Linked DNA regions of Bdellovibrio bacteriovorus str. Tiberius. The protein of the gene in region 1 interacts with the protein of each later gene in a pairwise test. Links are inferred from orthologs where the notes say so. Each region holds a gene or a part of one and is shown in the gene's direction. Other genes may lie near its edges. The genes, in order: leuS and ligA.

Region 1 (3,396 bases):
GGGATCCAGGATTCAATCAGCTTATGAGCTTCCGCCTCGGTGGTCACACCGCGCGCGTCGTAGCCCTCCCAGCGCAATGGCTCCAGGAGAATTTCCAGGCTGTCCTTGTCGTCGTCGATTACTAGAATACGGCGACTTTTAGGTTGTTTGGGGCTGACTTCAAAACTCATCTACATACCAGTGTAACGTTTGGGATACTGATCGGTTAATTCTGGGAATTATTTAGACAATTTTCTAATCATAAGACTGGGTAACCAAACTTTAATCCTGCCCCGCCGGGAGAAGGACTGGTGGCTGAGCTCCGGCGCTTCGGACAGTCCTCGCTCGGTGGGTTCTTCCATATTTACAGGCCCTTTGGCTCGTCGGGGGCACCTTGCATCCCACACTTCCCCGGACCTGCGGAACTTGCGGCGGAGCTCAGCCCCCACCCCTTCCCCCTCAGACAGATCTTGTTGGTGCGCCCGCGCGCGAAGTGCCGGCTATTTGGAGACAACGTGATGCGCTTCGACTGGATTGGGATTTGTGGACTTTGGGCCGGGGATTTTTCTTACATTTTCTGTGTTTTGTGGAGGGGTCTGATGTGGGCGCTAAGGGGGTCTTATTCGTTGAATTGTCTGGGGTTTTTCGTTAATTATGGTTGTGGTGTTTTTCTTTGAATTTTGAAGGATGTTTTTATGAGTTTGAACTTCACCGAGTACGAAGCAAAGTGGCAGAAAAGATGGATGGACGCGAAAGCGTTTCAGGCTGAGACAACCAGCTCCAAGCCGAAATATTATGCCCTGGATATGTTCCCTTACCCTTCGGCTTCCGGGTTGCATGTGGGTCACATGGCCTCTTACACTCCGGGCGATATTATTTCCCGCTACAAACGTGTGAACGGGTTCAACGTTCTTCATCCGATGGGTTATGACGCTTTCGGTTTGCCTGCTGAACAGTATGCGATCCAGACAGGTGTTCACCCTGCAATCACCACCAAGAAAGCTATCGACAGCTTCCGCAAAACATTGCAGACGTTTGGCTTCAGCTTTGACTGGAGCCGCGAGATCTCCACTTGTGAGCCTGATTATTACAAGTGGACCCAGTTCATCTTCCTGAAGCTTTATGAGCGTGGTCTGGCTTACCAGAAAGAAGTTCCAGTGAACTGGTGCCCGGCTTTGAAAACTGTTTTGGCCAACGACGAAGTTGTCGACGGCAAGTCCGAGCGTGGTGGTCACCCGGTGATCCGCGTTCCGATGAAACAGTGGATGCTGAAAATCACGGACTATGCTGAACGCCTTCTGAATGATCTGGATAAACTGGACTGGCCGGAAAGAACCAAAGAAGGTCAGCGCAACTGGATCGGAAAATCCGAAGGTGCGCGCATCACCTTCCAGGTTCACGGCGAAAAAGACACCTTCGAAGTCTTCACCACCCGTCCGGACACCTTGTTCGGTGTGACTTTCATGGTGATGGCTCCGGAACATCCGCTGGTTAAAAAAATCACGTCCCAGCCGCAATACACGGCGGTGGAAAATTATATCGCTGACACGGCGAAAAAATCCGAAGTGGACCGCAAGGCTTCCACGGAAAAAACCGGCGTGTTCACCGGGGCGCATGCGACCCATCCGATCACGGGCGACAAAATCGAAATCTGGATTTCTGATTATGTGCTGATGGATTACGGCACAGGGGCCATCATGGCTGTTCCAGGTCACGATGCCCGCGACTTTGAGTTCGCAACCAAATTCAACATCCCAATCAAGTCCGTTCTTGAAAGTGATCTGCTGCCATTTGAAGGCGACAGCATCATGATCAACTCTGAATTCCTGGACGGCCTGAATAAAACTGAAGCCATCTCCAAAATGCTGAAGCACCTGGAAGAAAACAAACTGGGTGTTCGCGAAGTTCAGTACAAGCTGCGTGACTGGTTGTTCAGCCGTCAGCGCTACTGGGGCGAGCCGTTCCCGATTGTTCACTTTGCTGACGGATCCAAAGGGGTTCCAGTCAATGAACTTCCGGTGATTCTGCCGGAAGTCGCTGACTACGAACCAGCTGACACTGGCGAAGCACCTTTGGCCCGCAACGCGGACTGGGTGAAGTACATGGATGGCGATAAAGAAGGCCGTCGTGAGACCGACACCATGCCGGGTGCGGCGGGTTCTTCCTGGTACTTCCTGCGTTACATTGATCCGAAAAACACCGAAGCTCCGTTCAGCCCCGAGGCTGAAAAGTACTGGATGCCAGTCGACCTTTACGTCGGCGGTCCTGAGCACACGGTCGGTCATTTGCTGTATGCCCGCTTCTGGACAAAGGTTCTTTTTGACTGCGGTCTTGTGACCCACGATGAACCGTTCCAGAAATTGGCGCATCAGGGGATGATCCTGGGCCCGGATGGCGAGAAAATGTCGAAATCCCGTGGAAACGTGATTTCTCCGGAAGACATTGCCCGTTCCCACGGTGCCGATGCTTTGAGAACCTTTATCAGCTTCATGGGTCCGGTGGACAAGGATAAACCTTGGGCTCCGACTGGTATCGACGGTGTAAGACGCTTCCTGGATCGTATCACCCGCCTTGTGGTGAATGACGACGGTCAACTGGTGGCAACTTCCGAGGCTTTGACTCCGGAGATTGAGAAATTAGTTCACAAAACGATTAAAAAAGTCACAGAAGACATCGAGTCCATGAGCTTTAACACTGCGATCAGCGCCATGATGATCCTGGTGAACGAGCTTTACCGTGCAGAATGCCGCTCTGTTTTGGCCGTTAAACCGCTGGTACAGATTCTGGCTCCGTTTGCCCCGCATTTGGCTGAAGAATTGTGGGAAAAAATGAACGGAGAGGGACTTTGCGCTTTGGCTCCATGGCCAAAATATGATAACACCCTGTGCGCTGATGACACTGTGACAATTGGCGTGCAAGTGAATGGAAAAATGCGCGGCACGATCGAAATTGGCGTGGCAGCCTCCGAACAGGAAGCTCTTGCCGCGGCGAAAGCCGTTCAACAGGTGGCAGCTGTGCTTGGCGATAAGAATCCCGACAAGGTGATTTACAAAGCCGGCAAAATTTTGAACTTGATCGTTAAATAACTGGGTTCTTTTACCGAAAAGGACCCCTGAAAAAACAACGTGGGGTCCTTTTATCCGGGCCCCCTAGTCGTGAGGGCCAGAAGAGATGTCTAATTGGAGTCCTGAAAAAAGCGCTGAGCTTTATGGGATCAACAACTGGGGCAACGGTTATTTCAGAATTAACAGCGCAGGCAATGTTGCTGTCACTCCGATGGGTGCCACAGGTCCGACAGTGGATCTGCATGAGCTGACCCAAGATCTTTTGGACCGCGGTATCCGCGTTCCCATCATGATTCGTTTTCCGGAAATTATTAAATCCCGCGTGGAGCTTTTGAACGGCTGCTTCCAAAAA
Region 2 (3,270 bases), 310 kb from region 1 along the record:
CAGGGCATCGGCGTCTTGAACGGCCTGAAGATTCAATGAAGTGAACGCATTCAACTTTGGATTTAAGGCATCAATGCGCTTTTGAAAGTGCTGTGCAACTTCCTTGGCGCTGACTTTTCGGGATTTGACGGCGTCGGCGATTTCAGAAATAGAGGCAAATGTTAAATCCACAATCAACCTCCTAAACAACCGGTGGAACTTTGAAAAGGTTGCCCGCGCGGTCCGGCGCATTGCCGGTCATTTCATCGGCAGTGAATTCCTGACTGACGACATCTTCACGCCAATAGGATTCAACCTCCGTCGGCGTCACCAAAGGTTCAATCCCGGCGGTGTTGATTTTTGAAATCTGCTCAAAGTGAGTCAGGGCCTTGGCCAGCTGGGTGCTGTATTCCTGGGCTTCTTCATCCGACACATGCAGGCGGGCAAGTTTGGCAATCGCTTCGATCGTCTTTTTGTCAATCACCGGAAGCTCCTCTCGGTCTATCGACATTTAAGCTAGTACAAACTGCGTTGGGAGTCATCTTTTGCCCAATGCGTTTGATGGTGACTGGACCTCAGAGATAGGTGCAAATTGTTCTATGTCCAAAAAACGCCACGAAGAGCTAAAAAAGATCATTTCTGAACACGACCACAACTATCATGTTCTGGATAAGCCCACCATTACAGATTACGAATACGATCAGCTCTTCAATGAACTTCTGGAACTTGAAAAAAGCACCAAAGGTCTGGATCTTAGCGATTCACCTTCCCTGCGAGTGGGCGGAACTGTTTTGGAAGGCTTCGCAAAAGCCCAGCACCGCCTGCCGATGCTTTCACTGGCAAACAGCTATTCGCCCGAAGATATTTTCGAATTCGATGAACGTGTTAAAAAATTCCTCAACACCGAAGAGCCGGTGGAATATCTGTGCGAGCTTAAATTTGATGGCCTGTCCATGGAGCTGATCTATGAAAAAGGGCAGTTTGTTCGCGCCATCACCCGCGGCGACGGCACGGTGGGTGAGGACGTCACTCACAATATTAAAACCATCAAAAGCATCCCGCTGAAACTGTCTCATAAAAATCCGCCAGAACTGCTGGAGGTGCGCGGGGAAGTTCTGATGTTCAAAGAGGACTTCGCAAAGCTGAATGAAACCCAGCAAGAAAACGGGCAGCAGACTTTTGCCAATCCCCGCAATGCTGCCGCCGGAACCGTGCGCCAGCTGGATTCCCGCATTGCCGCTTCTCGTCCGTTGCGTTTCTTTGGTTATGCCTTGGGCGCGGTGGACGGTGAAAGCTTCAACACTCAAAAGAACATTCAGGAATACTTCAGCGATCATGGCATCCCGACGGTACTTCACTACAAAGAAGAACTGCTGGTGGTGGCCAAGGGGCCTGAAGAGGTCGTGAAGTACTATCACCACATTGAAAAAGTCCGCCCGAAACTTCCTTTTGATATCGACGGTGTGGTGATCAAGGTCAATTCGCTGCGACTGCAAGATGACCTGGGGCTGGTGGCCAGAAGCCCGCGATGGGCCACGGCCGCGAAGTTCAAGCCGGAACAGGCTCAGACCACCGTGGAAGACATCGTGGTTCAGGTGGGTCGCACGGGCGCGCTGACGCCAGTGGCGATCATGAAGCCCGTGAAAGTGGGCGGGGTCACGGTTACAAACGCCACTTTGCACAACCAGGATGAAATCACCCGCAAAGACATCCGTATTGGCGACACCGTGATCATTCAGCGCGCAGGCGATGTGATCCCCGAAGTCGTCGAAGTTGTAAACCCTGACAAGCGTCCGGCGGATCGTCTGCCTTATTCGATTCCTGAAAACTGCCCGGCATGTAATTCCATCGCGGTGAAAGCCGAGGGCGAAGTGGTCACCCGTTGCGTGAATCCACTGTGTATCGCCGTGGTGAAAGAATCGCTGAAACATTTTGTGGCAAGACGGGCGATGAACATCGACAAGGTCGGCGATCGTCTGATTGAAACCCTGGTCGACAACAAACTGCTGACCCGCTTTTCGGACTTCTATCGCCTGACGAAAGAACAGATTCTTTCTTTGGATCGTCAGGGTGAAAAATCCGCCGACAATATCATCAAGTCCATCGAAAACAGCAAGAACCCGACACTGGCGCGATTCATCTTTGCACTTGGAATTCGTTTTGTGGGTGAACAGACCGGAAAACATCTGGCCGATCACTTCCTGACAATTGATAAGTTCCTGGAGGCCAGCGAAGAAGAACTGCTGCTGGTGCCGGAAATCGGCGCCAAGGTTGCCAAATCCATCCGCGACTGGACAGGAAATCCCAAGCTGGTGGATGAAGTTCACGCCATGCTAAAACTTGGAGTCACCATCGCCGGCCCCGTGCGTGCACAAGAGGGTTCTCTTTCCGGCATGAGCTTCCTGATCACCGGAACATTGCCGGTGAAGCGTGATGACGCCAAGGGCCTGATTGAAAAGAATGGTGGGAAAATTCTGGGCTCGGTTTCATCCAAGCTGAATTATCTGGTCGTGGGTGATGATCCAGGATCGAAAGTGGAAAAAGCCCAGGGGCTGGGTGTAAAGATCATCTCTTGGGAAGAACTTCAGGCCATGATTTAGTTTCTGCCGTAAACGCTTGTAAGGCGCTGGATGTCACCGGCGCTCAGTGCGGCACTCGGGGCAAGTTGGGATTCTGTTTTTGATTTCATGGTAACACCGCCGTTTTCACTGAACGCGGTCGGCTGATAAAGCATGACGGATTCATAATCAAATGCCGAAGCCCCGCTAAGCACCATCAACGATGCGGGGAAAATTTCAAAGTTGTGTTTGTACTTTTCCTGAATATTATCCCACATCACTTCCACAAACCGGTCCCGGTCACTGCGATTTTGTTCATGGATAAACCCCAGGGCGTGCATGATCTCATGAGTGATCTCGGTCACACCGCACCCCCCGGAAATCCACAGGGGCTGCTTGCCGCCGACTTTTCCCAGATAGGATTTACACCCTGATCCGGCTTCAAACACCAGAACATCTTCCTGATTGGTGTAAGGAACAAACTTGATGGGGGTTTCTACAAACGCGGCAATAGCCTGAATGATCTCTGACTTGTTGGGCACATCATTCTGAATATGAAAAGGCACGACACCGCCTTCCCATAACTGAACACTTTCCAAAGCCACACTGCCGCGGACTTTGGCGCTGCGGGGAACCCCGATCACGATGTCTTCGTTAACAACGGCCACACCGTCTTCCACCACATAGGTCACTTCGTTCTTGGCAGAAACCTCATCATGAGGTGACGAAGGCT

What was found.
Region 2: the proteins of leuS (region 1) and ligA interact in binary tests that used the Escherichia coli proteins (3 or more experiments, as listed by UniProt). The link is inferred for Bdellovibrio bacteriovorus str. Tiberius from one-to-one orthologs.

Annotation. Positions count from the first base shown.
Region 1 is NC_019567.1:360,164-363,559, reverse strand. Bases 298-3,369 are described here. They hold leuS (leucine--tRNA ligase), read left to right. Parts: upstream 298-674; coding sequence 675-3,065; downstream 3,066-3,369. Other genes in these bases: speA (biosynthetic arginine decarboxylase), read left to right, coding at 3,151-3,369. Outside these bases: BDT_RS01795 (GGDEF domain-containing response regulator), read right to left, coding at 1-170; more of speA, read left to right, coding at 3,370-3,396.
Region 2 is NC_019567.1:49,870-53,139, reverse strand. What follows is about bases 133-3,078. They hold ligA (NAD-dependent DNA ligase LigA), read left to right. Parts: upstream 133-578; coding sequence 579-2,579; downstream 2,580-3,078. Other genes in these bases: BDT_RS00260 (M12 family metallopeptidase), read right to left, coding at 2,576-3,078; gatC (Asp-tRNA(Asn)/Glu-tRNA(Gln) amidotransferase subunit GatC), read right to left, coding at 182-463; gatA (Asp-tRNA(Asn)/Glu-tRNA(Gln) amidotransferase subunit GatA), read right to left, coding at 133-171. In the rest of the region: more of gatA, read right to left, coding at 1-132; more of BDT_RS00260, read right to left, coding at 3,079-3,270. UniProt on the Escherichia coli protein: DNA ligase that catalyzes the formation of phosphodiester linkages between 5'-phosphoryl and 3'-hydroxyl groups in double-stranded DNA using NAD as a coenzyme and as the energy source for the reaction.